3 regions of the Bacillus sp. Hm123 genome follow, and region 1 is predicted to be linked to each of the others. Evidence: a T-box and tRNA genes for the amino acid it is inferred to sense, from the RefSeq annotation. Region 1 holds a T-box; the other regions hold tRNA genes.
The links. The T-box of region 1 lies ahead of tyrS (tyrosine--tRNA ligase). A T-box ahead of a tRNA ligase gene usually reads a tRNA of that ligase, here a tRNA-Tyr.
Positions count from the first base shown of each region.

Region 2: it has a tRNA-Tyr gene. The T-box ahead of tyrS (tyrosine--tRNA ligase) is inferred to sense a tRNA for this amino acid. The anticodon was not compared.
Region 3: it has a tRNA-Tyr gene. The T-box ahead of tyrS (tyrosine--tRNA ligase) is inferred to sense a tRNA for this amino acid. The anticodon was not compared.

Region 1 covers NZ_CM200277.1:2,588,021-2,598,159, reverse strand. Annotated here, with positions in the region: gene ACSVDJ_RS13530 (GNAT family N-acetyltransferase) at 1-209, opposite strand, end outside; gene acsA (acetate--CoA ligase) at 403-2,121, shown strand; gene ACSVDJ_RS13520 (GNAT family N-acetyltransferase) at 2,399-2,911, shown strand; T-box leader at 3,333-3,550, shown strand; gene tyrS (tyrosine--tRNA ligase) at 3,614-4,873, shown strand; gene ACSVDJ_RS13510 (aspartyl-phosphate phosphatase Spo0E family protein) at 4,942-5,148, opposite strand; gene rpsD (30S ribosomal protein S4) at 5,451-6,053, opposite strand; gene ACSVDJ_RS13500 (sensor domain-containing diguanylate cyclase) at 6,422-8,245, shown strand; gene hisJ (histidinol-phosphatase HisJ) at 8,337-9,128, opposite strand; gene ezrA (septation ring formation regulator EzrA) at 9,321-10,139, shown strand, end outside.
Region 2 covers NZ_CM200277.1:245,894-256,032, forward strand. Annotated here, with positions in the region: rRNA gene ACSVDJ_RS01415 (23S ribosomal RNA) at 1-571, shown strand, start outside; rRNA gene rrf (5S ribosomal RNA) at 638-753, shown strand; tRNA gene ACSVDJ_RS01425 (tRNA-Glu) at 764-838, shown strand; tRNA gene ACSVDJ_RS01430 (tRNA-Val) at 842-917, shown strand; tRNA gene ACSVDJ_RS01435 (tRNA-Thr) at 934-1,009, shown strand; tRNA gene ACSVDJ_RS01440 (tRNA-Lys) at 1,029-1,101, shown strand; tRNA gene ACSVDJ_RS01445 (tRNA-Leu) at 1,109-1,190, shown strand; tRNA gene ACSVDJ_RS01450 (tRNA-Gly) at 1,265-1,339, shown strand; tRNA gene ACSVDJ_RS01455 (tRNA-Leu) at 1,347-1,435, shown strand; tRNA gene ACSVDJ_RS01460 (tRNA-Arg) at 1,443-1,519, shown strand; tRNA gene ACSVDJ_RS01465 (tRNA-Pro) at 1,533-1,609, shown strand; tRNA gene ACSVDJ_RS01470 (tRNA-Ala) at 1,635-1,710, shown strand; tRNA gene ACSVDJ_RS01475 (tRNA-Met) at 1,729-1,802, shown strand; tRNA gene ACSVDJ_RS01480 (tRNA-Ser) at 1,812-1,904, shown strand; tRNA gene ACSVDJ_RS01485 (tRNA-Met) at 1,922-1,995, shown strand; tRNA gene ACSVDJ_RS01490 (tRNA-Asp) at 2,001-2,077, shown strand; tRNA gene ACSVDJ_RS01495 (tRNA-Phe) at 2,094-2,169, shown strand; tRNA gene ACSVDJ_RS01500 (tRNA-Tyr) at 2,204-2,288, shown strand; tRNA gene ACSVDJ_RS01505 (tRNA-Trp) at 2,297-2,370, shown strand; tRNA gene ACSVDJ_RS01510 (tRNA-His) at 2,394-2,469, shown strand; tRNA gene ACSVDJ_RS01515 (tRNA-Gln) at 2,481-2,555, shown strand; tRNA gene ACSVDJ_RS01520 (tRNA-Cys) at 2,568-2,641, shown strand; tRNA gene ACSVDJ_RS01525 (tRNA-Gly) at 2,653-2,726, shown strand; tRNA gene ACSVDJ_RS01530 (tRNA-Ile) at 2,740-2,813, shown strand; tRNA gene ACSVDJ_RS01535 (tRNA-Asn) at 2,820-2,891, shown strand; gene fumC (class II fumarate hydratase) at 3,184-4,572, shown strand; gene ACSVDJ_RS01545 (hypothetical protein) at 4,579-4,929, shown strand; gene ACSVDJ_RS01550 (zinc ribbon domain-containing protein YjdM) at 5,055-5,396, shown strand; gene ACSVDJ_RS01555 (hypothetical protein) at 5,601-6,296, shown strand; gene ACSVDJ_RS01560 (hypothetical protein) at 6,308-7,165, shown strand; gene ACSVDJ_RS01565 (VOC family protein) at 7,310-7,690, shown strand; gene ACSVDJ_RS01570 (DMT family transporter) at 7,873-8,754, shown strand; gene ACSVDJ_RS01575 (GTP pyrophosphokinase) at 8,804-9,445, opposite strand; gene cyoE (heme o synthase) at 9,739-10,139, shown strand, end outside.
Region 3 covers NZ_CM200277.1:889,175-899,313, forward strand. Annotated here, with positions in the region: rRNA gene ACSVDJ_RS04575 (23S ribosomal RNA) at 1-912, shown strand, start outside; rRNA gene rrf (5S ribosomal RNA) at 1,015-1,130, shown strand; tRNA gene ACSVDJ_RS04585 (tRNA-Asn) at 1,137-1,211, shown strand; tRNA gene ACSVDJ_RS04590 (tRNA-Ser) at 1,216-1,307, shown strand; tRNA gene ACSVDJ_RS04595 (tRNA-Glu) at 1,327-1,401, shown strand; tRNA gene ACSVDJ_RS04600 (tRNA-Val) at 1,405-1,480, shown strand; tRNA gene ACSVDJ_RS04605 (tRNA-Met) at 1,499-1,572, shown strand; tRNA gene ACSVDJ_RS04610 (tRNA-Asp) at 1,578-1,654, shown strand; tRNA gene ACSVDJ_RS04615 (tRNA-Phe) at 1,671-1,743, shown strand; tRNA gene ACSVDJ_RS04620 (tRNA-Thr) at 1,752-1,827, shown strand; tRNA gene ACSVDJ_RS04625 (tRNA-Tyr) at 1,841-1,925, shown strand; tRNA gene ACSVDJ_RS04630 (tRNA-Trp) at 1,933-2,006, shown strand; tRNA gene ACSVDJ_RS04635 (tRNA-His) at 2,029-2,104, shown strand; tRNA gene ACSVDJ_RS04640 (tRNA-Gln) at 2,116-2,187, shown strand; tRNA gene ACSVDJ_RS04645 (tRNA-Gly) at 2,191-2,265, shown strand; tRNA gene ACSVDJ_RS04650 (tRNA-Cys) at 2,278-2,351, shown strand; tRNA gene ACSVDJ_RS04655 (tRNA-Leu) at 2,358-2,439, shown strand; gene ACSVDJ_RS04660 (GNAT family N-acetyltransferase) at 2,673-3,083, shown strand; gene ACSVDJ_RS04665 (hypothetical protein) at 3,171-3,386, shown strand; tRNA gene ACSVDJ_RS04670 (tRNA-Gly) at 3,514-3,587, shown strand; gene queG (tRNA epoxyqueuosine(34) reductase QueG) at 3,701-4,834, shown strand; gene ACSVDJ_RS04680 (amidase domain-containing protein) at 4,907-5,767, shown strand; gene trmL (tRNA (uridine(34)/cytosine(34)/5-carboxymethylaminomethyluridine(34)-2'-O)-methyltransferase TrmL) at 5,831-6,304, shown strand; gene prkA (ATP-dependent protease PrkA) at 6,650-8,545, shown strand; gene ACSVDJ_RS04695 (hypothetical protein) at 8,599-8,778, opposite strand; gene yhbH (sporulation protein YhbH) at 8,865-10,004, shown strand; gene ACSVDJ_RS04705 (pirin family protein) at 10,138-10,139, shown strand, end outside.

The sequences.
Region 1 (10,139 bases):
CTTCCTTCTCTAGCAATAATAATTCGTCCTTCAGGTAATGCAGCAATTTCTACAATGGCTTGATGTTGTTGTTCAGGCTGTCTAAAGGCAACGAGTCCTTCATGAAAAGTCATGCCTGCCAACGATTCTGAAGAAACAGGCCCTTCGATGATTAACGTTCCTTCTTTCGTCTCTAATTCTTTTGAATGAAACCTTTTTATATGCTCCATTTAGTCACCGCCTTGATTATTTCCCTATCTTCATTATACATAAAAATTGGATATGTAAAGCGTTTTCATCTAATTTTTCACATCGTGGGAAAAGGGATTTCTTTTTTTGGAATAAAATTGTTGAAAAATTGAGAAAATACAAATATGATAGTATCATAGAAACAAATTCTTACATAAAAAGGAGAGTCGGTCAATGAAGTTGGAAGCGCTAACAGTGAAATCAGGGCATTTTAATCTGAAAAACTATGATGAGGTGTATTCGTCTTTTGATTGGAAGGAAGCAGAACAGCACTTTTCTTGGGCGGAAACAGGGAAAGTAAACATTGCCTATGAAGCGATTGACCGTCATGCAATATCCGAGCGCAAAGATCAAGTAGCTTTATATTATCGTGATGCGGAACGTCAGGAAAGCTATACGTTTGAACATATGAGAGACTACTCGAATCAGGCAGCGAATGTTCTAAAGCAATTTGGCGGTGTTGAAAAAGGGGAGCGCGTGTTTGTCTTTATGCCACGATCGCCGGAGCTTTACTTTGCTGTGCTGGGGGCAATGAAAGCCGGAGCTATCGTTGGTCCATTATTCGAAGCCTTTATGGAAGGAGCTGTTCGTGATCGCTTAGAGGATAGTGAAGCGAAAGTGCTTGTGACAACACCTGAATTATTAGAGCGTGTCCCTGTGGCCGAGCTTCCAGCTTTAGAAACTATTTTTCTTGTTGGGGACAATGTACAAACAGAAGGGAAGTTTGTTGATTTTAACGCCAAAATGAAAAATGCAGATCGTTCTTTTGAGATAGAATGGATGGATCTTGATGATGGCGTGATTTTACATTATACATCAGGTTCTACAGGAAAGCCTAAAGGGATTTTGCATGTGCATCGGGCAATGATTCAACAATACCAAACAGCTAGATGGGTGCTTGATTTACAAGAGAACGATGTATATTGGTGCACAGCCGATCCGGGCTGGGTGACAGGTACAGCCTATGGTATTTTCGGACCATGGTTAACGGGGACGACGAACGTCGTCGTTGGTGGTCGTTTTAGCCCGGAAAATTGGTACAAAACGCTTGAGGAGTATGGTGTAACGGTGTGGTATAGTGCACCAACGGCATTTCGGATGCTGATGGGTGCTGGCGATGAATTAGTGAAGAAATTCGATTTAAGCGCTCTTCGCCACATTTTAAGCGTCGGAGAACCGTTGAATCCAGAAGTAGTTCGTTGGGGAGCAAAAGTGTTTGATTTGCGCATTCATGATACGTGGTGGATGACGGAAACAGGCGCACAACTGATTTGTAACTACTCTTGTATGGAAATTAGACCGGGATCAATGGGGAAACCAATTCCAGGAGTGAAAGCGGCGATTGTTGATGACCAAGGTAATGAACTTCCACCAAATCGTATGGGCAACTTAGCGATTAAAAAAGGCTGGCCATCTATGATGGTTTCCGTGTGGAACAACCGTGAAAAATATGAATCTTATTTTATGCCAGGTGATTGGTATGTATCTGGAGATTCTGCTTATATGGATGAAGACGGCTACTTCTGGTTCCAAGGGCGTGTCGATGATGTCATTATGACAGCGGGGGAGCGTGTCGGTCCGTTTGAAGTAGAAAGCAAGCTTCTTGAGCATCCGGCGATCGCCGAAGCAGGAGTCATCGGGAAACCTGATCCTGTCCGTGGGGAAATCATTAAAGCGTTTGTCGCATTACTGGACGGCTACGAGCCTTCTGATGAATTGAAGGAAGAAATTCGTCAATTCGTGAAAACAGGATTAGCGGCGCATGCGGCACCGCGCGAAATCGAATTCCGTGACAAGCTCCCGAAAACTCGTAGCGGAAAAATTATGCGTCGCGTGTTAAAAGCTTGGGAACTCGACCTCCCAACAGGTGATTTATCGACAATGGAAGATTGACAGTAGAAGAAAGCGACCTTAATTGGGTCGCTTTTTTAGGTGTTATTTTACACCACGCGTATTGATTATGTATAATCTTCCATAAACAGACAACAAAAAGGGCCGCCTGCTTGTAAAATGTAAGTACCACCAAACATTAACGAGAAGAGGCGTCCTTATGAAAGAGAATACCATGTTCCCGAATTTGATTCAAAAGTTTATTTCCGATGAAGAATTAACAGCATTAAAGGTAGCTCCCAATGCTCCATTTCGGCGATTTTACAAAGGAGAATTTACAATGAATATAAGAACAAATAGATTATTGATGCGTGAATTTCAAGTGGACGATTTGGAAGCAGTATATGAATACACCTCGAAGCAAGACGTTATGAAGTATATACCCGGTGGTGTACACACGCGAGAGGAAACGAAAAAATTTATAAACAAAAACATAGGTGCTCACGCTGAACACTTTCCTGTTGTAGAGATAGAAACAAATATCCTAATTGGACATATAGCTTTTCATAAATACTTTGGTAATCACACATATGAAATTGGATGGGTATTCAATCCCTCTTTTCAAAGAAGAGGATATGCTCCCGAAGCAGCTAAGGGCGTCTTAGAATATGGTTTCAATAAACTAAACTTACATAGGATTGTTGCCACCTGTCAACCTGAAAACATACCATCATACCAAGTAATGGAGAAGATCGGAATGAGAAGAGAAGGGTTTTTCAAGAAATGTATTCCTGATGGAAATGATTGGTGGGACGAGTATTATTACGCTATCCTGAAAGAAGAGTGGGAATGAAATTTATGGAAGCTCTTCAGAAACACCTTTTTATAGATGTTACGATTAAAGGGACTAGTTTCAAGTGTACAAAGCTAATAAACTTGTTTAATTCACAATAAAGTCAGTTGAAAAATAATATCACGCGTGTTGATTAGCCAAAAAACTCCGTAAATAGACATAAGAAAAATGGCTGTTTGATTGCACGAAGTAGAACATGTTTACACAGCTGTCTTTCATTTCAGCGCCGGCTCCCGGAAGGTGAACTGCCGCCGGACTAGGCTTCCGGGATGGCGGGCTTTTTGTATGCGCACTTTAATTTTCATAGGGTGAATCTGTATAAATATGGATAATCAAAACGCCTGATTTGACACTTTAAAAAAACTTAATTGACATTCTCTCCGTTATTTGTTTACAATATGACTTATAACATTTAAATATACTTAAAGCGTTGATAGGATTTAGTAGTTCACTATCCCTGTTGTTCAGAGAGCTGGTGGTTGGTGAGAACCAGTACAAATAGTTGAATGAATTACCCCCTGTAGCTTTTGTTGCGAACCTTTTAGTAGCAGCAAACGGCCTGGCCGTTATTTCAATGAAGTGGAGAAATAGATGTTCTCAAGCTTGGGTGGTACCGCGCATACATATAGCGTCCCTGCATAATTGCAGGGGCGTTTTTTGTATTTGTGAAAAACGCTAATAAAAAAGAAGGGAAGATGATCAATGGATTTAATGCAGGAATTAGAATGGCGTGGGATTGTTTACCAACAAACGGATGAAGAAGGTATGAAAGAACTGTTAAACAAAGAAAGTGTTTCCCTATACTGTGGAGTGGACCCGACCGCAGATAGTATGCATATCGGACATTTACTGCCATTTTTAACGCTTCGTCGTTTTCAAAATCATGGCCATCGTCCAATTGTATTAGTTGGTGGAGCGACAGGGATGATTGGTGACCCGAGCGGGAAGCGTGAAGAAAGAAAGCTGCAAACGACTGAAATGGTGGAGCACAATGTATCATGCATTAAAAAGCAATTAGAGAAGATTTTCGATTTCTCAGGTGAGAATGGAGCGAAGTTAGTTAATAACAATGATTGGGTTGGCTCAATGGATGTGGTGACATTCTTACGCGACTTTGGTAAGAACATCGGCGTTAACTACATGCTGGCGAAAGACATTGTTTCTTCACGATTAGACTCTGGTATTTCTTTCACCGAGTTTGCTTACACGATTTTACAAGCGATGGATTTCTATCATTTATACGAAAACCATAACTGCAAAATGCAAATTGGCGGAAGTGACCAATGGGGTAACATTACGACTGGCTTAGAAATGATTCGCAAAATGAATCCTGAAGGAGAAAAGGCATTCGGCATGACAATTCCACTTGTGACAAAAGCAGATGGAACGAAATTTGGTAAAACAGAGAGCGGCGCGATTTGGTTGGACCCGGAAAAAACATCTCCGTATGAGTTTTACCAATTCTGGATTAACGCAGCGGATGCCGATGTCGTGAAATACTTGAAAATTTTCACCTTCTTAACACCGGAAACAATTGAAGCACTAGAAGCGTCGATGCAAGAAGAAGCACATTTAAGAAAAGCACAAAAAGCATTAGCGGAAGAGATGACACGCTTAATTCATGGCCAAGAGGCGCTAGAACAAGCGATCAAAATCTCCGCGGCACTATTTAGCGGCGATGTGAAAAACTTAACGGCGGCTGAAATCGCACAAGGCTTTAAAGATGTGCCATCCTATGAACCGGCGAACGAAGAAGAGTTAGCACTTGTTGAACTGCTTGTCTCTGCTCGTATTTCGCCATCGAAGCGTCAAGCGCGTGAAGACATTCAAAATGGAGCGGTATCCATTAACGGTGACAAAGTGACAGATACAAGCTACGTTTTATCTGAAGCCGATAAAATGGAAGGCAAATTCACGATCATTCGTCGCGGGAAAAAGAAATATTTCTTAATTAAATACTAATGGCAAAATCAAAACAGGCTATCGAGCATTTCTCATTAGCCTGTTTTTTTCGATATGAATTAGTTTATTCATAAACATTTATTCCAACAATTACAATTCTTTTGGAAGTGAACAATGAGTTGGTCGAGTTCTTGGCTATATCGTATCGTTTCTGAATTCCCCAGACCTTTCATTATTCCTGTTGAAATCATTAAATCTCGCTTAGAATCTATTTGGCTCAATAAATGGTGACAAGTCTTTTGTGTTTCCAACTTACAATCTCTCCCATTAATCATTTTTAACTTGAAAACCCAACAGGTAATAATATACACAATTTTGAGAGTAAATGGAAGTGTTTTTTCGTAGGTTTTAAGAACTAGACTGGATGAGGAGCACTTGTCTTTCGCTTTTCATATTATATATAAGACTGGAGGTAGCACCTTAGGTCACATTGACTGGTCATTTGCAGTCGGGGCTGATGGGATCATCAGTCCTTTTTTTGTGAAAAGAGTCCAATCTTAAAACAAACAAAAAACCCGCAAAGCATTGAATGAACAATGTTTTGCGGGTTTTGAAGTCGAGTTTACAACCCGATTTATTAACGAGAGTAGTACTCTACGATTAGAGATTCGTTGATTTCAGCTGATAATTCAGCACGCTCAGGAAGGCGAGTGAATGTACCTTCTAATTTGTCAGCATCGAAAGTTAAGTATTCAGGAACGAAGTTGTTTACTTCGATTGCTTCCTTAACGATTTCAAGGCTTCTTGATTTCTCACGAATAGAAATCACTTGGTTTGGTTTTACTTGGTAAGATGGGATATCAACGCGTTGACCATCAACCGTTACATGACCGTGGTTAACAAGCTGACGAGCTTGACGACGAGTACGAGCTAAACCAAGACGGTAAACTAGGTTATCTAAGCGAGCTTCAAGAAGGATCATGAAGTTTTCGCCGTATACACCTTTCATTTTACCAGCTTTTACGAATAGGTTACGGAATTGACGCTCATTTACTCCATACATATGACGAAGCTTTTGCTTCTCTTGTAATTGTAAACCGTATTCAGAAAGCTTTTTACGTTGGTTTGGACCATGTTGTCCAGGTGCGTAAGGACGCTTTTCTAATTCTTTTCCTGTTCCGCTAAGAGAGATTCCTAGGCGGCGGGATAATTTCCATGTTGAGCCAGTATAACGAGCCATAATATAGCTCCTCCTTTAAATGTTTTTATTTTGTTGTAAAATAAAAACCGGGTGAGACAGCAATTCGGTCATTTTGTTTTCATGCACCATCGCCCCAGCAGCAGAGGGTTACGCGATGCCCCTTAGATCACTTTAGATCAAGGAACAAAATAAATTCGTAAAAGTGTTCACTTAGGCTGCATTTATTTTACACAAAGAATAGTATATAATTTTATTCTATACATGTCAATATCTATTGTCTTGAGAATAAAACCGTTTTATAAAACTTTAGTCGGAGTAAATATGTTATAATCATCAAGGGTGGCTGGTGATTCACCGATTAAATATGAGAAGGTCTCTATCCGAAAAGAAATGTAGGTGGGATTAAGATGGATAGTAATGATAAAGTTGAATGGTTAGTGAACTATAAAGCGATGCTATTTCAGTTAATCATTCAAAGTCAAAAAAGTTTAATAACTCCAGATCAGCTTGTGCAGGAGTGGCTCGATCTCGTTCGTTTGCTATTTAAAACAGACCAGCTCGCGTTATATCGGGGAGAACGCCTATATTCCGGATGGATTGACGTAGAAAAAATAGCAAACGAGGAGTATGACACCATTTATCAAGCATTTACGGTTCCATTCCTCAAAGGGAGAAACTTGCCTAAGAAAGGAAATCTTAGCTTTCAACTTTCGGATGGTAGTGAGCTATATTTATTTCTGCAAGTACCGGAAGAATTACTTGAAGAATTCACCGATGAGCAATTGAGTTCCTTTGTGCAAGCAACGAATGAATTTATCACCTTTATCAAACAAATGAATTTTGGAACAAATAATGAAAAAAGATATAAAGAATTATTTAATGTGACGGAGAAGTTTCATTCGTCTTTAGATATTGAATACGTACTTGGCGAAATATTATCGACACTTGAACGGGTGTTTCCTCAATACACGTATCACTTCCTATTAGCGATTGATGACCGGTACAAAGAATTACCGACGGAGCATTTTAACTTTGAACGGGCCAGTGAAGAAGCGATGTCCGCTTATATCAACGGAAAAGTACAGCTAGAGCAACGTCCAGGAAGAAAAGCTTCTATTCTTTATGCTCCATTGATGGGCAAGCAAGGTGTGTATGGGGTTTTACAAGTGAAGATCCCAGCCGAAAGACAGATATTGGAAAGTGAAAAAGATTTTATTCGGATTTTGGCAAATACAGGTGGGAGTGCAATCGAAAAAGCGAAATTGTATGAGCAGTCACGGAAATTGATTGCTGATTTACAGTTAATTAATGCAACGTCGCACCAACTGAATTCGACATTTCGCTTTACTGATACGACCCAATACTTGAATGATCAAATCGCGCGTTTCTTTCAAGCTTCGGCGGTTGGGTTTATGTTTATAGATGATGAAAAGATGGAAATACTTCCAGGTAGCAGTAGATTTTTCTATGAGCATGAAGGACAACGATACATTGACTATGCTTGGAAACGAATTCAAAAAGAAAAGGATTCTTTTTTTGTTGGAGAGTTAGCAGGGAAGTTAGAAGAGCATCTTCCTTACCATTCCCTCATGGTTGTGCCGATGGTTCACGGAAGTGTGTTGAAAGGCTTTTGTATCGTTTTGAAACAGGAAGCTTATGGATTCACGTTTGATATGTACAAGTTGTTACAATCGTTAATTCATCACTCAACCCTCGGCTTAACGAATGCGATGTTACGAGAGGAGTTAGAGAAGCTTGTTATTACCGATCATTTGACGAAGTTGTTTTCTCGAAATTATTTAGATCGTTCTATTTCCGAATCGATTGCACAAGATGAAGAAGGAACATTTTTATTGATAGATATTGACGATTTCAAAGCTGTTAATGATACATATGGTCATCAAACAGGCGATGAAACAATTATTCAAGTGGCCAATCTCATTAGAAAAACAACAGGAGAGAACGATATTGCCGCTCGTTGGGGAGGGGAGGAGCTTGCCCTTTATTTTCCGGAGAAGTCTTTGGAAGAAGGAGTGGTGATTGCTGAGAAATTAGTAGAAAGTGTCGCTCATTCAACGAACCCAAGGGTGACGATTTCCTGTGGTGTAGCTTATTGGTCTAAAGAACAGACAAGCAGCGTGAAGGTTTTATTTAATCAAGCGGATGAAGCGCTCTATAAAGCAAAAAAAACCGGGAAGAACAAAGTGATCATTTGTTCAAATGATCAATAACGTGAAAAGCCTACCTTCCATCAAATGAATGCTACCTTTTAGGGCTCATTTGATGGTAAGGATAGGTTTTTTTCGTATGTTTAGTCAGAAGTTACAGTTGAATCTGTTCGCTTCCTTGACCGATTCCTTTAGCGGAGTGAGCATCTGATCCATAGACTAATGGAATTCCTAACGCTGTTGCTTTGGCAGCTATTTCGGCTGGCGGATACGTTTCACCGCATAAAGGCTTGACGACACCAGCTCCGTTATAATCAAGTTCATAGTGATTAAGTTTCATTTTTTGTAAAATTTCATTAATTTCAGCGCTGAAATCTTTCGTACAAGGGAATTTCTGTTGGAATTTATGGACAAGCGTCATATGTCCGATGCGTTTCGGTTTATACGCACCAAGATCCGCTAAAATCGATTGGTATACGGTGTGAAAATAGGCTTGATAAACGGCTGACACCGAGCCGAACATGGCGATCATCTCTTCAAATACGTCAGCACTATAGTCGAGGCAGTACCAATTTTGCTTATGGTTTAAGAAATGAACGGAAAGAATTGAGTCGTCGAGATAGGGGCCGTATTCATTTAAGAATTGTGTCGTCTCCTTCTCGAAGCCTTCAATATAATCCACTTCTAATCCGAGGTGGAGGGTCACATCTTGTTTGTATTCTTTTTGTAGCTGTTGAATAGTATGGAAATATTCCTCCATAACAGAAAGTTCCATAGCACTATCCTTTGTCGGAGTTGTATCGATAAATCCTTCTGGCAGCGGTGCGTGCTCAGTGAAGGTCATTTCACGAAAGCCTTGACGGATAGCGGTTTCTACATAATCGTTTAAAGCATCCTTTGACCCATGCGGACAAAAGGGTGTGTGAATATGCCCATCTCTTTTCATTATTATTCCTCCAGATTATCTACTTGCTAAATAAGTGTAACAAATTTTTTTGAAACTAGGCGAAAAAAACGAATTTTGTCATTAAAAAAAGTCAAATACATGATATCATTAGTAGTATTGAGAGCGAATTGTTTAAATGGATCGTAGAGAATGTATAGATTGATTTTTTGATAGAAGAACAGGGGGCTTAACATGAAATATGTAATTGGCGGAATATTATTAGTAGCCATACTTTTAATTATTGCCTACATAAATAGAAGGAAGCTATTCAAGCAAATTGATGAGCTTGAACAAAAGAAAATCGAGTTAATGAATCGACCTATATCCGATGAATTGACACAAGTGAAGCAATTAAACATGACTGGTCAGACGGAAGAATTATTTGACCGCTGGCGTGCAATGTGGGATGAAGTGTTAGCGGAAGAACTTCCGAACGTGGACGAAAAATTGTTCGAAGCCGAGGAATGGTTAAATAAATATCGTTTTGGTAAAACGAGAGAGATCAATGAAGAGGTTTCGTATCAATTGGAGCAATCGGAAGAGAAAGTGAATACGATTTTAGCTGAGCTGAAAGTGCTGATCGGTAGTGAAGAACAAAACAGAAAAGAAAGTGAAGACATGAAAGAGAAGCAACGAGCAGCAAGAAAGCAGCTACTTGCTCACCGTCACACATTTGGAAAAGCAGCCCCAATATTTGAAGTGCAATTAGATGCCTTATCTTCACAATTTGATAAATTTGAAGAGTTAACAAATGAAGGAAATTATTTAGAAGCAAGAGAGACGATTCTTAAGCTGCAAGAAGATATGGATCTAATTCTACATAAAATGGAGCGAGTTCCTGTGTTGCTATCGGAAACGACGAACTTGTTACCTTCGCAACTTGATGAAATTCAGTCAGGCTATCGAGAGATGAAAAGAAGCGGTTATTTACTTGATCATTTACATATTGAGAAAGAAATTACTGATTTGCGCGAACAGCTTGAGCAGTTTAAGGGCTACATTATTAAAACA
Region 2 (10,139 bases), 1.3 Mb from region 1:
AGGCACAAGGGAGCTTGACTGCGAGACCTACAAGTCGAGCAGGGACGAAAGTCGGGCTTAGTGATCCGGTGGTTCCGCATGGAAGGGCCATCGCTCAACGGATAAAAGCTACCCCGGGGATAACAGGCTTATCTCCCCCAAGAGTCCACATCGACGGGGAGGTTTGGCACCTCGATGTCGGCTCATCGCATCCTGGGGCTGTAGTCGGTCCCAAGGGTTGGGCTGTTCGCCCATTAAAGCGGTACGCGAGCTGGGTTCAGAACGTCGTGAGACAGTTCGGTCCCTATCCGTCGCGGGCGCAGGAAATTTGAGAGGAGCTGTCCTTAGTACGAGAGGACCGGGATGGACGCACCGCTGGTGTACCAGTTGTCTTGCCAAAGGCATCGCTGGGTAGCTATGTGCGGACGGGATAAGTGCTGAAAGCATCTAAGCATGAAGCCCCCCTCAAGATGAGATTTCCCATAGCGCAAGCTAGTAAGATCCCTGAAAGATGATCAGGTAGATAGGTTCGAGGTGGAAGCGTGGCGACACGTGGAGCTGACGAATACTAATCGATCGAGGACTTTTCCTAGGCGATTTGCAAGGTTACAATACTTATTATCCAGTTTTGAAAGAACAACTCTTTCAAACTTTATAGTCTGGTGGCGATAGCGAAGAGGTCACACCCGTTCCCATACCGAACACGGAAGTTAAGCTCTTCAGCGCCGATGGTAGTTGGGGGGTTCCCCCTGTGAGAGTAGGACGTTGCCAGGCGATTAAAGTAGGCCCGTTGGTCAAGCGGTTAAGACACCGCCCTTTCACGGCGGTAACACGGGTTCGAATCCCGTACGGGTCACCATTTGGAGGATTAGCTCAGCTGGGAGAGCACCTGCCTTACAAGCAGGGGGTCGGCGGTTCGATCCCGTCATCCTCCACCATGAATTACTTACGTATGCCGGTGTAGCTCAACTGGTAGAGCAACTGACTTGTAATCAGTAGGTTGGGGGTTCAAGTCCTCTTGCCGGCACCACTTTTAAAAATATTATTTTGAGCCATTAGCTCAGTTGGTAGAGCATCTGACTTTTAATCAGAGGGTCGAAGGTTCGAGTCCTTCATGGCTCACTTTTATGCGGGTGTGGCGGAATTGGCAGACGCACCAGACTTAGGATCTGGCGCCGCGAGGCGTGGGGGTTCGACTCCCTTCACCCGCATCATTGTAACGGTATTCTGTTAAAATTTGTTACATCTTATGATGAAAACATAATTCAGAATATCTTGTTCAAGCGCGGAAGTAGTTCAGTGGTAGAACACCACCTTGCCAAGGTGGGGGTCGCGGGTTCGAATCCCGTCTTCCGCTCCATAAAAATGCCGGGGTGGCGGAACTGGCAGACGCACAGGACTTAAAATCCTGCGGTAGGTGACTACCGTACCGGTTCGATTCCGGTCCTCGGCACCACTTTTATGCGCCCGTAGCTCAATTGGATAGAGCGTTTGACTACGGATCAAAAGGTTAGGGGTTCGACTCCTCTCGGGCGCGCCATTAATTATTCAAGCGGGAAGTAGCTCAGCTTGGTAGAGCACTTGGTTTGGGACCAAGGGGTCGCAGGTTCGAATCCTGTCTTCCCGACCATTTGAAGCTCTAAAAATAACGACATGGGGCCTTAGCTCAGCTGGGAGAGCGCCTGCTTTGCACGCAGGAGGTCAGCGGTTCGATCCCGCTAGGCTCCACCAATTTAATATACAATACATGGCGGTGTAGCTCAGCTGGCTAGAGCGTACGGTTCATACCCGTGAGGTCGGGGGTTCGATCCCCTCCGCCGCTATTGAAATATGGAGGAATACCCAAGTCTGGCTGAAGGGATCGGTCTTGAAAACCGACAGGCGGGTTAAACCGCGCGGGGGTTCGAATCCCTCTTCCTCCGCCATATTTTATCCATAACGTCGCGGGGTGGAGCAGTCTGGTAGCTCGTCGGGCTCATAACCCGAAGGTCGCAGGTTCAAATCCTGTCCCCGCAATAAATGGTCCGGTAGTTCAGTTGGTTAGAATGCCTGCCTGTCACGCAGGAGGTCGCGGGTTCGAGTCCCGTCCGGACCGCCATTTATATAATATTCTTGGCTCAGTAGCTCAGTTGGTAGAGCAATGGACTGAAAATCCATGTGTCGGCGGTTCGATTCCGTCCTGAGCCACCATTTTTTTAATATATGCCTTTTTAAATTAAAATATGGAGGGGTAGCGAAGTGGCTAAACGCGGCGGACTGTAAATCCGCTCCCTCAGGGTTCGGCGGTTCGAATCCGTCCCCCTCCACCAGTTTTGATAGGGGCATAGTTTAACGGTAGAACAGAGGTCTCCAAAACCTCCAGTGTGGGTTCGATTCCTACTGCCCCTGCCAATTTAAACTTAATACTATTTATGGCGATCGTGGCGAAGTGGTTAACGCATCGGATTGTGGTTCCGACATTCGGGGGTTCGATTCCCCTCGGTCGCCCCATATGTAATTAATGGGCTATAGCCAAGCGGTAAGGCAGCGGATTTTGATTCCGTCACGCGAAGGTTCGAATCCTTCTAGCCCAGCCATCCCTTTTAAAGGGCGGCATAGCCAAGTGGTAAGGCAGAGGTCTGCAAAACCTTTATCACCGGTTCAAATCCGGTTGCCGCCTCCATTTTCATCCATGCGGGTGTAGTTTAATGGTAAAACCTCAGCCTTCCAAGCTGATGTCGTGAGTTCGATTCTCATCACCCGCTCCATTTAATTTTAAATGGGCCTGTAGCTCAGCTGGTTAGAGCGCACGCCTGATAAGCGTGAGGTCGATGGTTCAAGTCCATTCAGGCCCACTTTTTTCCGCAGTAGCTCAGTGGTAGAGCTATCGGCTGTTAACCGATCGGTCGCAAGTTCGAATCTTGCCTGCGGAGTTAAATATTTATCGAAGAAATGTGCAAAGGATATAAAAATCCTTTGCACATTTTTATTTTCATAAAAAAACGTGTTTTGAGCAATTAGCTCAAGACACGTTTTTTTGCATTGGAAGTTAATAGTTTGTAAAATATGACACCAATAAGTTGACAATGATAATCATAATCAATTAATATGGTGTTATATCGTGACAACGATGATGAATATATTAAATAGCATAGTTATGCAAAAGAATAGATTTATTATTTTGTGAAAATAATCATTAGTAAACGAGTACAGGAGGAAGACAAAATGGAATTCAGAATAGAAAAGGATACGATCGGAGAAATTCAAGTTCCAATAGATAAATTGTGGGGGGCTCAAACCCAGCGCAGTAGTCAAAATTTTAAAATAGGAACGGAACAGATGCCTAAGAAAGTCATTGAGGCATTTGCGATCCTAAAGAAAAGTGCTGCTCTAGTTAATGAGAAATTAGGAAAGATTGAGTCTGTGAAAGCAGAAGTCATCGTGCGAGCAGCAGATGAAATTTTAGAAGGAAAGCTAGATGATCATTTTCCACTTGTCGTTTGGCAAACAGGAAGCGGAACACAATCGAATATGAACGTCAATGAAGTCATCGCTCATCGCGCGAATGAGCTATTATCAGACATGAATGAGAATGTTACGGTTCATCCGAATGATGATGTGAATAAATCACAAAGCTCTAATGATACCTTTCCAACAGCGATGCATATAGCAGGTGTATTGGCTGTTGAAGATCAATTGTTGCCAATGCTGCGTCAGTTGAAAGAAACATTAGAGAAGAAAGTAGAAGAGTTTGCTGATGTTATTAAAATTGGACGAACTCATTTGCAAGATGCCACTCCGTTGACGTTAGGACAAGAGATTAGTGGTTGGGTTCGTATGCTTGAAAAAACAGAGAAAATGATTACAGATAGTGTTGAGCCAATGAGGGAATTAGCTATTGGTGGAACGGCTGTAGGTACAGGGATTAATGCTCATCCAAAATACGGAGAAATGACAGCTGAACAAATTAGTCAACTAACGGAGAAAGCTTTTGTCACGGCTTCTAACAAATTTCATTCTTTAACGAGTCATGATGAGATTGTTTATGTACACGGTGCGTTAAAAGCGTTAGCAGCTGATTTAATGAAAATAGCTAATGATGTTAGATGGTTAGCTAGCGGTCCACGTTGTGGCATAGGAGAGATTGTAATTCCTGCGAATGAACCAGGAAGTTCCATTATGCCGGGCAAAGTCAACCCAACGCAAAGTGAGGCGTTAACGATGGTTGTTTGCCAAGTGATGGGCAATGATACGACGATCGGTATGGCCGCAAGTCAAGGAAACTTTGAGTTAAACGTATTTAAACCGGTGATTATTTATAATTTCCTCCAATCTGTACGGCTTTTAGCTGATGCTATGGAGTCATTTAATAAGCATTGTGCTGTTGGAATTGAGGCGAATTTAGAAGTTATTCAGCAAAACTTAGAAAACTCGCTTATGCTTGTGACTGCATTAAATCCTCATATCGGTTATGAAAACGCAGCAGCTATTGCGAAACTGGCACATAAAGAAGGGTTAACGTTAAAAGAAGCAGCGTTGAAACTAAACTTATTAACAGAAGAACAATTTGATGAGTTCGTTCGTCCAGAAGAAATGATTCAACCAAAGGAGTGAGGAGCTTTGTGGACAATTTTTCGGATTTGTGAAGGGATTTATGGATTTCGTGCAGAATCTAATGTTCATGACGCCTGGACAGCTACTTTAATCATGAAGACACATGAAAACCGATTAGACATTTTAGCGGAAATACATATGTCTTATTTAAATGAAATGGAAGAATATGAACGGTTACTTGATGAAATACGCTATTTTGCGAAAACAGTGAAAAAGGAGAAGAACAAGGAGATATGTGCAATGAATTTCCATTGCCAAGGGCTTTCTTGTTTTATCGACCAAAATCCACTGCCAACTTTCCGACATACGAGTGGCCTAGAGTTCATTAATACGACGTTTGTTGAAGAAGTTGCTTAGAGGACATAATTGCGGAGCACTCTATCTAGATGGTAGAGTGCTTTTTCTAATGAAAAGGTGGCTTTATGGTAGAGGGTTAATGTATAGTGAGAGAATGAACAATAACGACTGGAGGAGTTAAATTTATGTCGAATTTACCAAACTGCCCAAAATGTAATTCAGAGTATACATACGAGGATGGAAACCTTTTTGTCTGTCCAGAATGTGCGCATGAGTGGACGTTACAATCAGAAGAAGAAAATCATGAAGATCAAAAAGTTGTCAAAGATGCGAATGGCAACATTTTAAAAGATGGTGATTCTGTTACTGTCATTAAAGATCTTAAAGTAAAAGGAAGTTCATCCACATTAAAAATCGGGACGAAAGTAAAAAGCATTCGTTTAGTAGATGGCGATCATAATATTGATTGCAAAATTGACGGTTTCGGTGCGATGAAATTAAAGTCGGAATTTGTGAAAAAGGCGTAAATGCTGGTTTAATAGGGTCTGACTCCAAAAAGATATCTAATAAAGAAGGTGTGATCTTCTTTAGCTACTAGATATTTTTTCGGGGATGGACTCTTTTGCTTTTGAGGACACTTATGCTAGGAAAATAATTCAAGAACAGCAGGGGATTTTTATGTTCAGCTGTGAGATATCTGTCCTTTCTAATATATGGAGGTGTACAGAATTATGAAGTTTTCAAAAATAATTTTCATTTGCTTAGTTAGTGGCATAATTACTTTTTGTACAATCAAAGTGAGCAAAAGCATCATAGAAGATAAAAATGCTTATTATGTTCCAGAAAATCCATTTGTTACGAAGGACATTCAAGAGAACCAACGAAAGCCAGAAGATATTGATCGTATGATCTCACATGGTATATCCGGTACTAAAGAGACGACTTTACCTGTGGAATATGACAAAAACTACACCATATATGAGGACAAGCTCTATGTTACAACTAACAAGGGGAAGACTTGGGTGCAAGTCCCGGATGATGATCAACTAGGATATGCCCGTATCAGTGAATATCTAGATACTATTTCACAAAGCAATATTTACGTATCAAGTGAAGAAATCACCATTGTATACGGTGGGCGTGGTTCAGAAAATATAAGCATTATTACGACCGATAATCCAAGTGAGTATTGGAGTGTTGGTAGTATATCTCAGACAGCTACTCATGATTTACAAAATGGTTATGATGAGATGTACATTGATTTCTTAAATGATGCTAGAACGGGGTACCTTGTTGCCATTAAAAATAACGGAACAGCACAAGAAGAAATGTTAGTTTATCGCAGTGTAAATACAGGTGTAACTTGGGACTATGTAGATATGAACGATGCAATTTATCATGAAATTATAACGCGGTTTGGATTGTAGGTGATACGTCTATGATTAGGAATCGAAAAATGAAAATAATGTTATGTTGGATAGCCATAGTGCTGATGGTTTTTCAAGGGTTAATAATTGGAGTTGCTGCTCCGATAGGCTACTATTTAATTCACGATTGGATCTTTTATATAACCAATTATGTAATTATAATTATTTTTCTATTGTTGTACAGTAAAAATCGCTTTGTTAGATGGCTTCAAATAATGCTGGGTCTAATATTGTTGGTGAGTAATTCTACATTTTTCTATTATATGGGTGATATAAATGTGGTGGTGTCAAAGTCAAAGGACAACCAACATGAAGTAATTCTAAAAGAATATAAAAAAATGAGTAACGAGACAATTAGAATAAAGCGTAGAGGCTTTTTCTTTGGGAAAAAAGTAGCTACATTAATGGGAAGTTCTACATATAAGACCCTTGAAGAAGAAACGTATAAAATCGACTGGGTCAGTGGAGATACTGCTGTTGTGACATACCAAGTTAATGAAAAAGGCGCTTTACACCAAAGTATTTTTAATTTTAGAAGTTCGAGTTATGTTTCCTATCAAAATGTAGCTGTTAGCTTGACTGGCAAATGGTTTGAACAAGATAACCCTCAAAACTACTTTATGTACGATACAGGTGAAATTATTTATGCAAAAGATGGCCAACTTTACTATTACAGTGATGACGATTCAGAACAACAAGGAATTTTTTCGATTGTAATAACAGGGGATGAGAAAAATCCTTCTTTTACAGTGGTATTAAACTCTGATTCTGAGTTTGGAGACGATGGGTTGATTAAGGATGGGGGAACGATTACTATTTATCCGGTCACTCTTAAAGAGTTAGAGGGTAAGGTGTATTATAGGCAATAATACATGTTAATTAAGCATAAGCAACAAACATAATAGAGAAGAAAACATAAAGGTGAATTTAAGTAACCTTCTTAACATTTTGATGATAGGTAAAATGTAACTCCTTGACGAAGCTATTAAAAAATGAACGTAGGAGGGATTCAATTGAACTTGAACATGAGGTATGTGATTTTATACGTTTCCGATCATATAAGGTCTATGACATTTTACAAGGATATTTTAGGTTTACCGATTCGTGGTGAACATGAAACTTATGTTGAGTTTGAAACCGGCTCGACGATTTTAGCGATAAATACAAGAGAAGATGTTCAAGAGATTACGGGCTTGAGCATCCCTAAACAGGGCGTGTCACAAACGTTTGAGTTGGGGTTTGTCGTAGATGATGTAGAAGCAATGATTGAAAAATTGAGAGAGCAAGGTGTTCAAATTCTTGTGGAGCCAGTAGCGAAACCTTGGGGACAAGTAGTTGCGTACGTAGCAGATCCTGATGGAAACTATATTGAAATTTGCAGTTCTCTTGGTTGATAAGACAGGGAGCCGACTAGAAGTCAATGATTCAACTTCTAGTCGGCTCTTTTATCTTTCTAATAAAAAGTATTCTCTGCCTTCTAGTTCAACTATTACTCCTTTTGAAAAAGCCATAAAAATTTTATACTGTTTATTAGAGTGTTTTTATTATTGGTCATGACAGCTTAGGGGGAACAGGATTGAAATCACCGTTTATTTCTTATGTAGCGTTATTTTTTGGGGTACTTGCTTTATCAACTTCCGCGATTTTTGTGAAATTAGCAGATGCACCGGCAGCTATTACCGCCTTTTATCGGCTCTTTTTTGCTACGTTGATTCTTTTGCCGTTTTTATTAATGAATAAAGAGAATCGTCAAGAGTTGCGATCATTGTCTAAAAAACAATGGGGGCTGGGGCTATTATCGGGCTTATTTTTAGCCGCTCATTATGTGTTATGGTTTGAATCATTAAATTATACATCGGTAGCAAGCTCGACGGTTATTGTGACGTTACAGCCATTGTTTTCGATGGTAGGCGGGTATTTTTTATTTAAGGAGCGTTTTAGTAAAGGAGCAATTGTCGGCTTTCTCGTTGCCATTGCTGGAAGCATCGTTATTGGTTGGGGAGATTTTCAAGTGAGTGGCGAGGCGTTGTTTGGTGATATTTTAGCTTTTATTGCAGCTGGTGTAATTACCGCTTATTTCTTTGTGGGGCAGCATGTTCGTAAAAGCTTGTCGCTCGTTCCTTATTCAATCATTGGCTATGCGAGCAGTGCTGTATTTTTAAGCTTGTTTGCCTTTAGCCAGCAAGCCTCCTTTATCGATTATTCGGCTCAAACGTGGTGGTCTTTTATTGGACTAGCGTTTATCGCGACGATTTTGGGACAAACGGTGTTTAATTGGTTGCTGAAATGGTTAAGTACTTCTGTTATTTCGATGAGTATACTAGGAGAAACGATTGGCACTTGTATCCTCGCTTATTTCATTTTAGGTGAAGTCATTTCTGTTCAGCAAGGAATCGGTATCGCTCTTATTTTAATCGGTTTAGCTGTATTTTTGTTGCAGCAAAGAAAGATGGCGTAGATAGAAAGAAAATAGAGCAGTTTCAACTAGGTGAAACTGCTCAAAACTCTTATTTAGATAATAGTTGATTTCTTAATTTCGACATTTCTTTATCTAACGCAAAGGAAGCTTTTGATAGCTCGACTAATTGTTTTTGAGCTTCTGCTGGTATCACTTCTCCTTGATATTTGTAGTTGAGTTTATGTTCTGTTGAGGCCCAAAAATCCATTGCAGAAGTGCGAATTTGGATTTCAGCGGGAACCCATAATACTTGCTTAGATAAAATGACTTGTGTTTCGATAATTAGATGCAAGCTTTTGTAGCCGCTCTTCTTTGGCTCTTTAATATAATCTTTGACGCGAAGGATTCGAGTATCTTCACGCTGTTCAATATGTTCCTTCAGCATGTAGACATCATCGATAAAGCTAGTAACAATACGGACGCCAGCAATATCCCGTATTTCCTTTTCAACGGCTTCTTGCGTTAATGGGATGTTCTTACTTTCAACTTTATCGACCAATGAAAAGACGGTTTTCATTCGCGTTTTCAAATGTTCAATGGGGGAGTAGCCATGTGCTGTTTTCCACTCTAAATCAATAATTTTGAAATCACTTTCTAGCTCGTTTAATGCCATTTGATAAGGAATAAAAAAGCCTTTCCACTCTTTTAATATTTTTTGGATGGCATCGACCGAATGTGTCTCTTGATGCATCGTAAACAACCCCTTGTTCAAAATACGTTGTACTATGCTGTCATCATATCATAGCTTGTTTGGATCAGAAAGATAAAAGAATTTCCTTCTGATTTCACTGAAAAGAATGCAGATAAAAGTGTATTTTATGTGAACTTATTGAACGAAATGACAATTGTATGAAGGTTTATGCTTATATTGATAATATAATGAAAGAATGAATCAACGAATGTGTGAGGTTTTATGATAAAATCGAAGAAGGTGTGAAATGATAAAAAGGAATGAATAATAAAATCATGCGAAGTGAATTGAAGATGGATAAAAAGGATCAAACAGCTTCTGTAACAACATCGGCCAAGTCTTGGTCAACCATTTTGGCACAGACGGTTAAGACCGGGATTATTAAATCTAATTTGATTCCGATGTTTGCAGGACTAACATTGGCTTTATATACGTATGACATGGGACTAGTGGAACATATCCCCGAAATGATTTTTGCGATCATTGGTTCCGCTTTAATTATGGGAGCCGCAGGAGCTTTTAACAATCTATATGATCGTGACATTGATGCGGTGATGGAACGAACAAAAACGAGACCGACTGTAACGGGTGAAATCAATTTGAAAGCTGTTCTGTGGATCGGGATTGGGATGACGATCCTTGGAATAGGGGTACTTGCTTTAGCTTCTCCACTAGCAGCCTTTCTAGGGTTTTT
Region 3 (10,139 bases), 1.7 Mb from region 1:
CACTGTCTCAACGAGAGACTCGGTGAAATTATAGTACCTGTGAAGATGCAGGTTACCCGCGACAGGACGGAAAGACCCCGTGGAGCTTTACTGTAGCCTGATATTGAATTTTGGCACAGCTTGTACAGGATAGGTAGGAGCCTTTGAAGCGTGAGCGCCAGCTTACGTGGAGGCGTTGGTGGGATACTACCCTGGCTGTGTTGAACTTCTAACCCGCACCCCTGATCGGGGTGGGAGACAGTGTCAGGTGGGCAGTTTGACTGGGGCGGTCGCCTCCTAAAAAGTAACGGAGGCGCCCAAAGGTTCCCTCAGAATGGTTGGAAATCATTCGCAGAGTGTAAAGGCACAAGGGAGCTTGACTGCGAGACCTACAAGTCGAGCAGGGACGAAAGTCGGGCTTAGTGATCCGGTGGTTCCGCATGGAAGGGCCATCGCTCAACGGATAAAAGCTACCCCGGGGATAACAGGCTTATCTCCCCCAAGAGTCCACATCGACGGGGAGGTTTGGCACCTCGATGTCGGCTCATCGCATCCTGGGGCTGTAGTCGGTCCCAAGGGTTGGGCTGTTCGCCCATTAAAGCGGTACGCGAGCTGGGTTCAGAACGTCGTGAGACAGTTCGGTCCCTATCCGTCGCGGGCGCAGGAAATTTGAGAGGAGCTGTCCTTAGTACGAGAGGACCGGGATGGACGCACCGCTGGTGTACCAGTTGTCTTGCCAAAGGCATCGCTGGGTAGCTATGTGCGGACGGGATAAGTGCTGAAAGCATCTAAGCATGAAGCCCCCCTCAAGATGAGATTTCCCATAGCGCAAGCTAGTAAGATCCCTGAAAGATGATCAGGTAGATAGGTTCGAGGTGGAAGCGTGGCGACACGTGGAGCTGACGAATACTAATCGATCGAGGACTTTTCCTAGGCGATTTGCAAGGTTACAATACTTATTATCCAGTTTTGAAAGAACAAAAAAGTTCTTGCAAAAGATCATTATTATGTTATAATAATAAATGTCTTGAAAAGTCTGGTGGCGATAGCGAAGAGGTCACACCCGTTCCCATACCGAACACGGAAGTTAAGCTCTTCAGCGCCGATGGTAGTTGGGGGTTTCCCCCTGTGAGAGTAGGACGTTGCCAGGCGGATATTCCGCAGTAGCTCAGTGGTAGAGCAATCGGCTGTTAACCGATCGGTCGTAAGTTCGAATCTTACCTGCGGAGCCATTTAGGAGAGCTGTCCGAGTGGCCGAAGGAGCACGATTGGAAATCGTGTAGGCGGTTAACGCTGCCTCAAGGGTTCAAATCCCTTGCTCTCCGCCATTTATACATAATAAAAATAGGCCCGTTGGTCAAGCGGTTAAGACACCGCCCTTTCACGGCGGTAACACGGGTTCGAATCCCGTACGGGTCACCATATGGAGGATTAGCTCAGCTGGGAGAGCACCTGCCTTACAAGCAGGGGGTCGGCGGTTCGATCCCGTCATCCTCCACCATTAATAAATTAGTATCGTCGCGGGGTGGAGCAGTCTGGTAGCTCGTCGGGCTCATAACCCGAAGGTCGCAGGTTCAAATCCTGTCCCCGCAATAAATGGTCCGGTAGTTCAGTTGGTTAGAATGCCTGCCTGTCACGCAGGAGGTCGCGGGTTCGAGTCCCGTCCGGACCGCCATTTATATAATAATCTTGGCTCAGTAGCTCAGTTGGTAGAGCAATGGACTGAAAATCCATGTGTCGGCGGTTCGATTCCGTCCTGAGCCACCTTTATTGCCGGTGTAGCTCAATTGGTAGAGCAACTGACTTGTAATCAGTAGGTTGGGGGTTCAAGTCCTCTCGCCGGCACCACTTTTTAATATATGGAGGGGTAGCGAAGTGGCTAAACGCGGCGGACTGTAAATCCGCTCCCTCAGGGTTCGGCGGTTCGAATCCGTCCCCCTCCACCAGTTTTATAGGGGCATAGTTTAACGGTAGAACAGAGGTCTCCAAAACCTCCAGTGTGGGTTCGATTCCTACTGCCCCTGCCAAGTAAAATTCATAAAAATTATGGCGATCGTGGCGAAGTGGTTAACGCATCGGATTGTGGTTCCGACATTCGGGGGTTCGATTCCCCTCGGTCGCCCCATATTTAATTAATGGGCTATAGCCAAGCGGTAAGGCAGCGGATTTTGATTCCGTCACGCGAAGGTTCGAATCCTTCTAGCCCAGTTTGCGGAAGTAGTTCAGTGGTAGAACACCACCTTGCCAAGGTGGGGGTCGCGGGTTCGAATCCCGTCTTCCGCTCCAGTACATCTTTATGGCGGCATAGCCAAGTGGTAAGGCAGAGGTCTGCAAAACCTTCACCACCGGTTCAAATCCGGTTGCCGCCTCCATAATTTGCCGGTGTGGCGGAATTGGCAGACGCGCACGACTCAAAATCGTGTTCCGTGAGGAGTGTCGGTTCGACCCCGACCACCGGTATTATAAAACGTTGATATAACGGCATTTAAAGACATCTACTATCGTTAGTAGGTGTCTTTTTTGCTCATAATGATGAAGTTCTACATTGAGAGTCTTTATAGACATGTATAAAGGTATTACTTTGACGAATCTTCTGTTTTGAGGATGCTCTCAAACTTATTAAAGGTGGTATAGTATTTTTTAGGTGTGTGAAGATCTAGGGTATTAAAAACATAAATGAAAGGTGTGTAGTGATGAAAGAGATTATATTTAAGAACATTGATCCAATAATAAATGTGCTTTTATCTTATGCAACTTCGAGAGAAAAAATTAGTCGAGAGTATGAAACATACATACAGTCGTTAAATCGAAAGTTATATACGTTTGAGTTGGAAGGATTAATGGTTGGTTGTATCGGGATTGAGTTTGTTTGTTCGAATAAGTGCGAAATAAAACATATTGCGGTATTTCCAAATAAAAGAGGGAAGATGATTGGAAGTAAAATGATTAAGTATATTTGTGATACATACTCGTTAAGTTTTATTTTTGCTGAAACAGATAAAGATGCAGTGGAGTTTTATCGGAAATATGGATTTGAGATAACGAGCTTAGGTGAGAAATATCCAGGCACTGAGCGGTTTTTGTGTGAATATAAAGTTATATGAATCATAATAAGTAGATTGTAAGAGGAATGATAAATGGAGTATATTTCAGGAATTTAATCGTATACATGATAAAAGGAGGTGTAAAAAATGAATCTAAAAAAAGCAAAGATTTATATTTGTGGCTTCATTGCTTTAGGGGTCGTTTCTTTACTACTAACTGGTGCAAGTATACCTGGCATTTTTGGTTCTCAAATAGGGGTGAATCCTTTTCGTGTATTAAAAATAATTGCTTTGTTTTCATTCGTGTCCGCTATTATAACCTACTTCAAATTTCTTAAAGCTAAAAAAGTAGACACGATATAGGCTTTGCTTACCTGCAAAGGCAGGTTTTTTTTATTTTTAAATCTCATTTAAATTAAAAAAACTATTGACCTTAAATGGTTTTTAATGTAGAATATTAAATGTTCAGTCAAGAGAAATAAGCTTTGATGCGGGTGTAGTTTAATGGTAAAACCTCAGCCTTCCAAGCTGATGTCGTGAGTTCGATTCTCATCACCCGCTCCATACATATTGCTATTAACGCAATGTTTTGTTCTTTAGAATAAAACATTGCGTTTTTTACTGTTGTGTGGAATAATGCCTTAGCAAATGAATCGTTCTCTGAAAGGAGAAGAACAATGAATTACGATGTGTTAAAGCAAGAGATTATTGCTTATAGCCGAGAGATCGGGATAGATAAAATTGGGTTTGCTTCTGCTGCGCCATTTGTCGAGTTAAAGGATCGACTTATCCGTCAGCAGGAGTTAAATTATGCCTCTGGGTTTGAGGAGAAGGATATTGAAAAGCGGGTGGACCCTGCGAAAATTTTTGATCAGCCTCGTTCGATTATTGCGATTGCGTTAGCGTATCCTTCTAAAATGAAGGAAGTGGTAAAAGGGAAGCGAGGAGAAAGACGGGGCATATTTTGCCGGGCTTCTTGGGGAGAGGATTATCATAACGTTCTTCGGGATCGTCTCAGTCAATTAGAAACTTTCATCCGCTCTAAAGTGCCGGAAGCTCGTTTTCGTTCAATGGTCGATACGGGAGAACTAGCGGATCGGGCGGTGGCTGAACGGGCAGGGATCGGTTGGAGCGGGAAAAATTGTTCCATTATTACGCCTGAGTTTGGTTCGTATGTATATTTAGGAGAGATGATTACGAACTTACCATTTGAGCCGGATCAGCCAATAGAAGATCGCTGTGGCACTTGCACGAAATGTATAGATGCTTGTCCGACGGGGGCATTAGTGCAGGGAGGACAGTTGAATTCCAATCGTTGCATCGCTTTTTTAACGCAAACGAAGGATTTTTTGCCAGAGGAGTTTCGCGATCATTTAGGGAATCGTTTATATGGTTGTGATACGTGTCAGACCGTTTGTCCAGCAAATAAAGGAATGGATTTTCACTTTCATGAGGAAATGGAGCCTGCGGGGGAAGAGGTGAAGCCGCTTTTAGAGCCTTTACTTCAAATAAGTAATAAAGAATTTAAAGAGCGCTTCGGTTATATGTCTGGTTCGTGGCGAGGGAAAAAGCCGATCCAGCGAAATGCGATGATTGCTTTAGCCCATTTTAAAGAAGCATCTGCCTTGCCGACTTTAATTGATGTATTGACAAAGGATGTACGTCCGGTGATGCGTGGAACAGCGGCTTGGGCTATGGCAAGAATAGGAGGCCCGGAGGCGAAAGAAGCGCTTGTACAAGCAAAAGAAAAAGAAATAGAGCCAGAAGTAATAAAGGAAATTGATCAAGGCTTAGCTTCATTAAATCAATAATAGTCGTCCCTCTTTCATGCATATGATAATAATAAAAGCGGATAACGTGCTTGAAAAAGGGAGGCGCCATTTATGTATCAACAGCTTCAACAAAAGTTAGAGCAGCGTCTGCATCAGCTTTTAGACGATGATATTGCTTGTGTGGATGAAAAGGTTTTGAGAAAGAAGCAGTTGTTACAGGCGAGGCAGTGTCAGCTATTAAAAGCGAAAGCGGCTGTAAAGGTGCTGTTTGAAGATCAAGATGAAATTCATTATAAAGTTCATTTGAAATATTTAATGAGGCAAAAAGATTATGTATATCTTGAAGAAGAGTTGGAGCATCGAGTAGCGGCGAAATATAAGCAGGAGATTGTAGACGACCGAGAGCAGGCCTTTCTTTCTGAAGTGGTCCCTATGGATACGTTAGTGCCGGGTGATCGGTATGAGGAGGAGAGGAAGGGCTTTCGCTATGATCGAATGCAGGCGGTGCAATATGCAGAGCGTTGGTGGAATAGTTATAATCCAGCTTATCCTAAATTCTCTGTAGACTGCACCAATTATATTTCCCAATGTTTACGAGCAGGAGGTTCTCCGATGCGAGGGCATCCTCATAAAAATAAGGGATGGTGGGTTAGCGGAAAAAGCTGGAGCTATAGCTGGTCTGTCGCTCATGCGCTCCGCTGGTTTTTACCTTCATCTCAAATCGGTTTAAGGGCAACGGAAGTCAGTAGCGCAGATCAGCTTCAGCCTGGTGATGTCATTTGTATTGATTTTCAAGGGGATGGGCGGTTTGACCATACCGTATTTGTGACAGCTCAAGACCGTCAAGGGATGCCGCTTGTCAATGCACATACAGCGAACAGTCGCATGCGTTATTGGAGTTATGAAGATTCAACCGCTTATACCGAAAATATTCAATATAAATTTATGAGGATTCAAGATGATCACAGTTAATAATTGATCAATCAGTGGTATAATAAGATATTGGTTACAGTTTTATATAGGAGTTGAAGAATTTTGTCTATTAATGTTGTGCTATACCAGCCTGAAATTCCAGCGAACACAGGTAACATCGCAAGAACTTGTGCAGCTACTGATACAACGCTTCATCTAATCCGACCGCTTGGATTTTCTACAGATGATAAAATGCTTAGAAGAGCCGGACTTGATTATTGGCAGTTTGTAAACGTTGTTTATTATGATTCGTTAGAAGAATTTTTTGAAAAACATCCAGAGGGTGAGTTTTATTATTTAACGAAGTTTGGTGAAAAAGACCATGCTGCGTTTGACTATAGCAATCAGGAAAAAGATCACTTTTTCATTTTTGGAAAAGAGACAACAGGTTTGCCGAAAGATGTAATTGAGGCTAATAAAGAACGTACGTTGCGTATTCCAATGAATGACAATGTTCGCTCACTTAATTTATCGAATACAGCCGCGATCCTTGTCTACGAAGCTCTGCGTCAGCAACAATTCTTACATTTGAAATAAAGGTCATCCATTGTTTAATACAGCAATAAAAAAAGCATTGCAGACTGAACTGCAATGCTTTTTTTATTTTACGCCTGGTTTGTCATTGTATCCAGCAGCAAAGATTGCACTAAGGAAAGCTCCGATCACACCTAAGATTAGTAATAGTCTCATCGTTATGTCCCCCTTTCAATCAGTGATTTCACATATAGTATCTTTATTATATCTCAAACTGTAGCTGATGAAAACTGAACTTTTCCACAATTCATTGATATCCATCTATAAGCCTTTTCCTTAGCATGTTCAAGCCTGTACGAGCATAAGCTTTATTAATCGTTCTCTAATCATACTAAACGGGGGGTCAATATGGATATTTTAAAGAAGATTGAACAATATCGGGAAGAAGAAGAGCAGCTAAAGTGGGAAGGCACTTTTGAAGAATATTTAAATATTATCAGAGAACAGCCATGGGTTGCCCAATCCGCTCATTCACGAGTCTTTCATATGATTAAAGATCAAGGGGTAGAAGAAGAAAACGACGAAAAACGATACAGTTTTTTTAGTAATGAATTGTATGGATTAGAGGAAGCGTTAGAGCGACTTGTAGAGGAATATTTCCATCCAGCGGCCAAAAGGCTCGATGTGCGCAAACGGATTTTATTATTAATGGGACCTGTTAGTGGAGGGAAATCTACATTAGTTGCCATGCTGAAAAAAGGATTAGAAGCTTATTCGCGAACAGATAGAGGTGCCGTGTATGCTATTAAGGGCTGTCCGATGCATGAAGATCCTTTGCACCTCATTCCTAAGCATTTAAGAGAGGATTTCTTTCAAGAGTTCGGTATTCGTGTCGAAGGAAGCTTATCGCCATTGAATACGATGAGATTGCAAGAAGAGTATGGTGGACGGATTGAGGATGTCCTCGTTGAGAGAATCTTTTTCTCGGAGGATAAGCGGGTTGGGGTTGGGACATTTAGTCCATCAGACCCTAAATCTCAAGATATCGCTGATTTAACGGGCAGCATTGACTTTTCGACGATTGCCCAATATGGATCGGAATCAGATCCAAGAGCGTATCGTTTTGATGGCGAACTGAACAAAGCGAATCGGGGGTTAATGGAATTCCAAGAGATGTTGAAATGCGATGAGAAGTTTCTTTGGCATTTGCTCTCTTTGACACAGGAGGGGAATTTTAAAGCAGGCCGATTTGCATTAATTAGCGCGGATGAAATGATCGTCGCTCACACGAATGAAACCGAGTATCGTTCCTTCATTTCTAATAAAAAGAATGAAGCGCTCCATTCACGGATTATTGTAATGCCGATCCCTTACAACTTAAAGCTATCTCAAGAGGAGCGAATTTACGAGAAAATGATTCGTGAGAGCGATGTAGCGGATGTGCATATTGCTCCTCATACGTTAAAGGTAGCGGCGATGTTTACAATTTTAACTAGATTGAAAGAGCCGAAGCGTGGCGATATTGATCTGATTAAAAAAATGAGACTGTATGATGGAGAGAGCGTTGAAGGCTTTAATACGGCCGATGTCGAGCAGTTGAAAAAAGAGTACCAAGATGAAGGGATGAGCGGTATTGATCCACGATATGTGATCAACCGGATTTCTTCGACGATCATTCGCAAGGAAGTGCCATCGATTAATGCCCTTGACGTATTACGATCGTTGAAAGAAGGGCTGGATCAGCATCCATCGATTACAAATGAGCTGCGGGAAAAGTATTTAAACTTCATCTCAGTCGCTCGCAAAGAATACGACAGCATTGCGAAAAAAGAAGTACAGAAGGCATTTGTTTACTCGTATGAAGAGTCTGCCAAAACGTTAATGGATAATTATTTAGACAATGTAGAGGCCTATTGTAATAAATCGAAGCTTCATGATCAATTAACAGGGGAAGAGATTAGCCCAGATGAAAAGCTCATGCGTTCCATTGAAGAGCAAATTGGTATATCGGAAAATGCGAAAAAAGCGTTCCGTGAAGAAATTTTGATTCGGATTTCTGCCTTTGCTAGAAAAGGAAAGAGATTTGATTATCATTCCCATGATCGGCTACGTGAAGCAATCCAGAAGAAGCTATTTGCTGATTTAAAGGACATCGTGAAAATTACGACTTCGACGAAAACACCGGATGAACAACAGCTGAAGAAAATCAATGAAGTCGTTGCACGCTTAATTGATGATCATGGTTACAATTCGGTATCAGCGAATGAGCTTTTACGATATGTTGGCAGTCTGTTAAACAGGTAGAAAAGGAAAGAGGCAGCCATCGTTGGCCGCCCTCTTTTTTCCTTTTTATTTAGTTACTTGATCTCATCTTGATCCTGTGGTTTAAACTGAACGGGATCAGGCTGTCTTTTCTTTTGTTTCAGTTCTTGATTCGTACGCTGGCGTTCCATTTGTTTACCGAGTAGCTTCATTTCATCCAAGTCAGAGGCCATAGAGCCATTAAAAGCTTGCATGTCTTTATCATTCGTATTCATTAGGATCACCTCTTTTCTATTAGTCATACCCTATGGTGAAAAGAATTAAACAAAAGGCAGTTGATTTGTGAGAAGGGAGACTTAAGATGAGCGACAATTATCATATTTCCCGGGAAAATTGGTCTCTCCATCGTAAAGGTTATGATGATCAGCAGAGACATAAGGATAAAGTACAGGAAGCGATTCGCAAAAACCTTCCTGACTTAGTGACAGAAGAAAGTATTATTATGTCCAATGGCGAAGAAATGATTAAGATTCCGATTCGATCGCTAGATGAATACAAAATCCGCTACAATTATGACAAAAACAAACATGTCGGTCAGGGAGATGGCGATAGTCAAATTGGTGATGTCGTCGCTCGTGATGGAAGCGCTTCAGAGGGTCCGGGAAAAGGAAGTGGAGCAGGGGATCAAGCAGGGCAAGACTACTATGAAGCAGAAGTGTCATTTATGGAGCTTGAGAAGGCCTTTTTCAACGAGTTAGCTCTTCCTAATTTGATGAAAAAAGAGCAAGCGCCGTTTACAGTAGAAGATATAGAATTTAATGACATTCGCAAAACAGGTTTGATGGGGAATGTGGACAAAAAGAAAACATTAATGAGCGCCTTTAAACGAAATGCTCTTACTGGTGAACCGAAATTTCATCCGATTCTTCCGGAGGACTTGAAATTTCGCACATGGAACGAAATTGAAAAGCCAGATTCGCGAGCTGTCGTATTAGCGATGATGGATACAAGTGGTTCGATGGGCGTATGGGAAAAATATATGGCGAGAAGCTTCTTTTTTTGGATGGTTCGCTTTTTACGAACGAAGTATGAAACGGTAGAAATTGAATTTATTGCTCATCATACGGAAGCGAGAGTTGTCGATGAGGAGCATTTTTTCTCTAAGGGAGAAAGTGGAGGAACGATTTGCTCTTCCGTTTATCGAAAAGCGTTAGAGTTAATCGAGGATAAATATGATCCGAGTCGTTATAATATTTATCCATTCCACTTCTCGGATGGCGACAACCTGTCTTCTGACAATGCTCGCTGTGTCAAGCTTGTCGAAGAGCTAATGGAAAAAGCGAATATATTCGGTTATGGAGAGGTGAATCAATATAACCGCAGTAGCACGTTAATGACTTCCTATAAAAACATTAAAAATGAAAAATTCCGCTATTATATTTTGCGGCAAAAAGCGGATGTCTTTTATGCAATGAAACAGTTTTTTGCGAAGGAGGAATAGTGCCTTAAAGGGCTGAATGTTTGAGGTTCAGCTCTTTTTTTCGTTAACGAAAATCAAAAAGTTTGACCATCACCACTCCATGTTATAAAATTATCTCGAATTCAAGATATTTTTCGGAAGGGGATGGAGAATGAT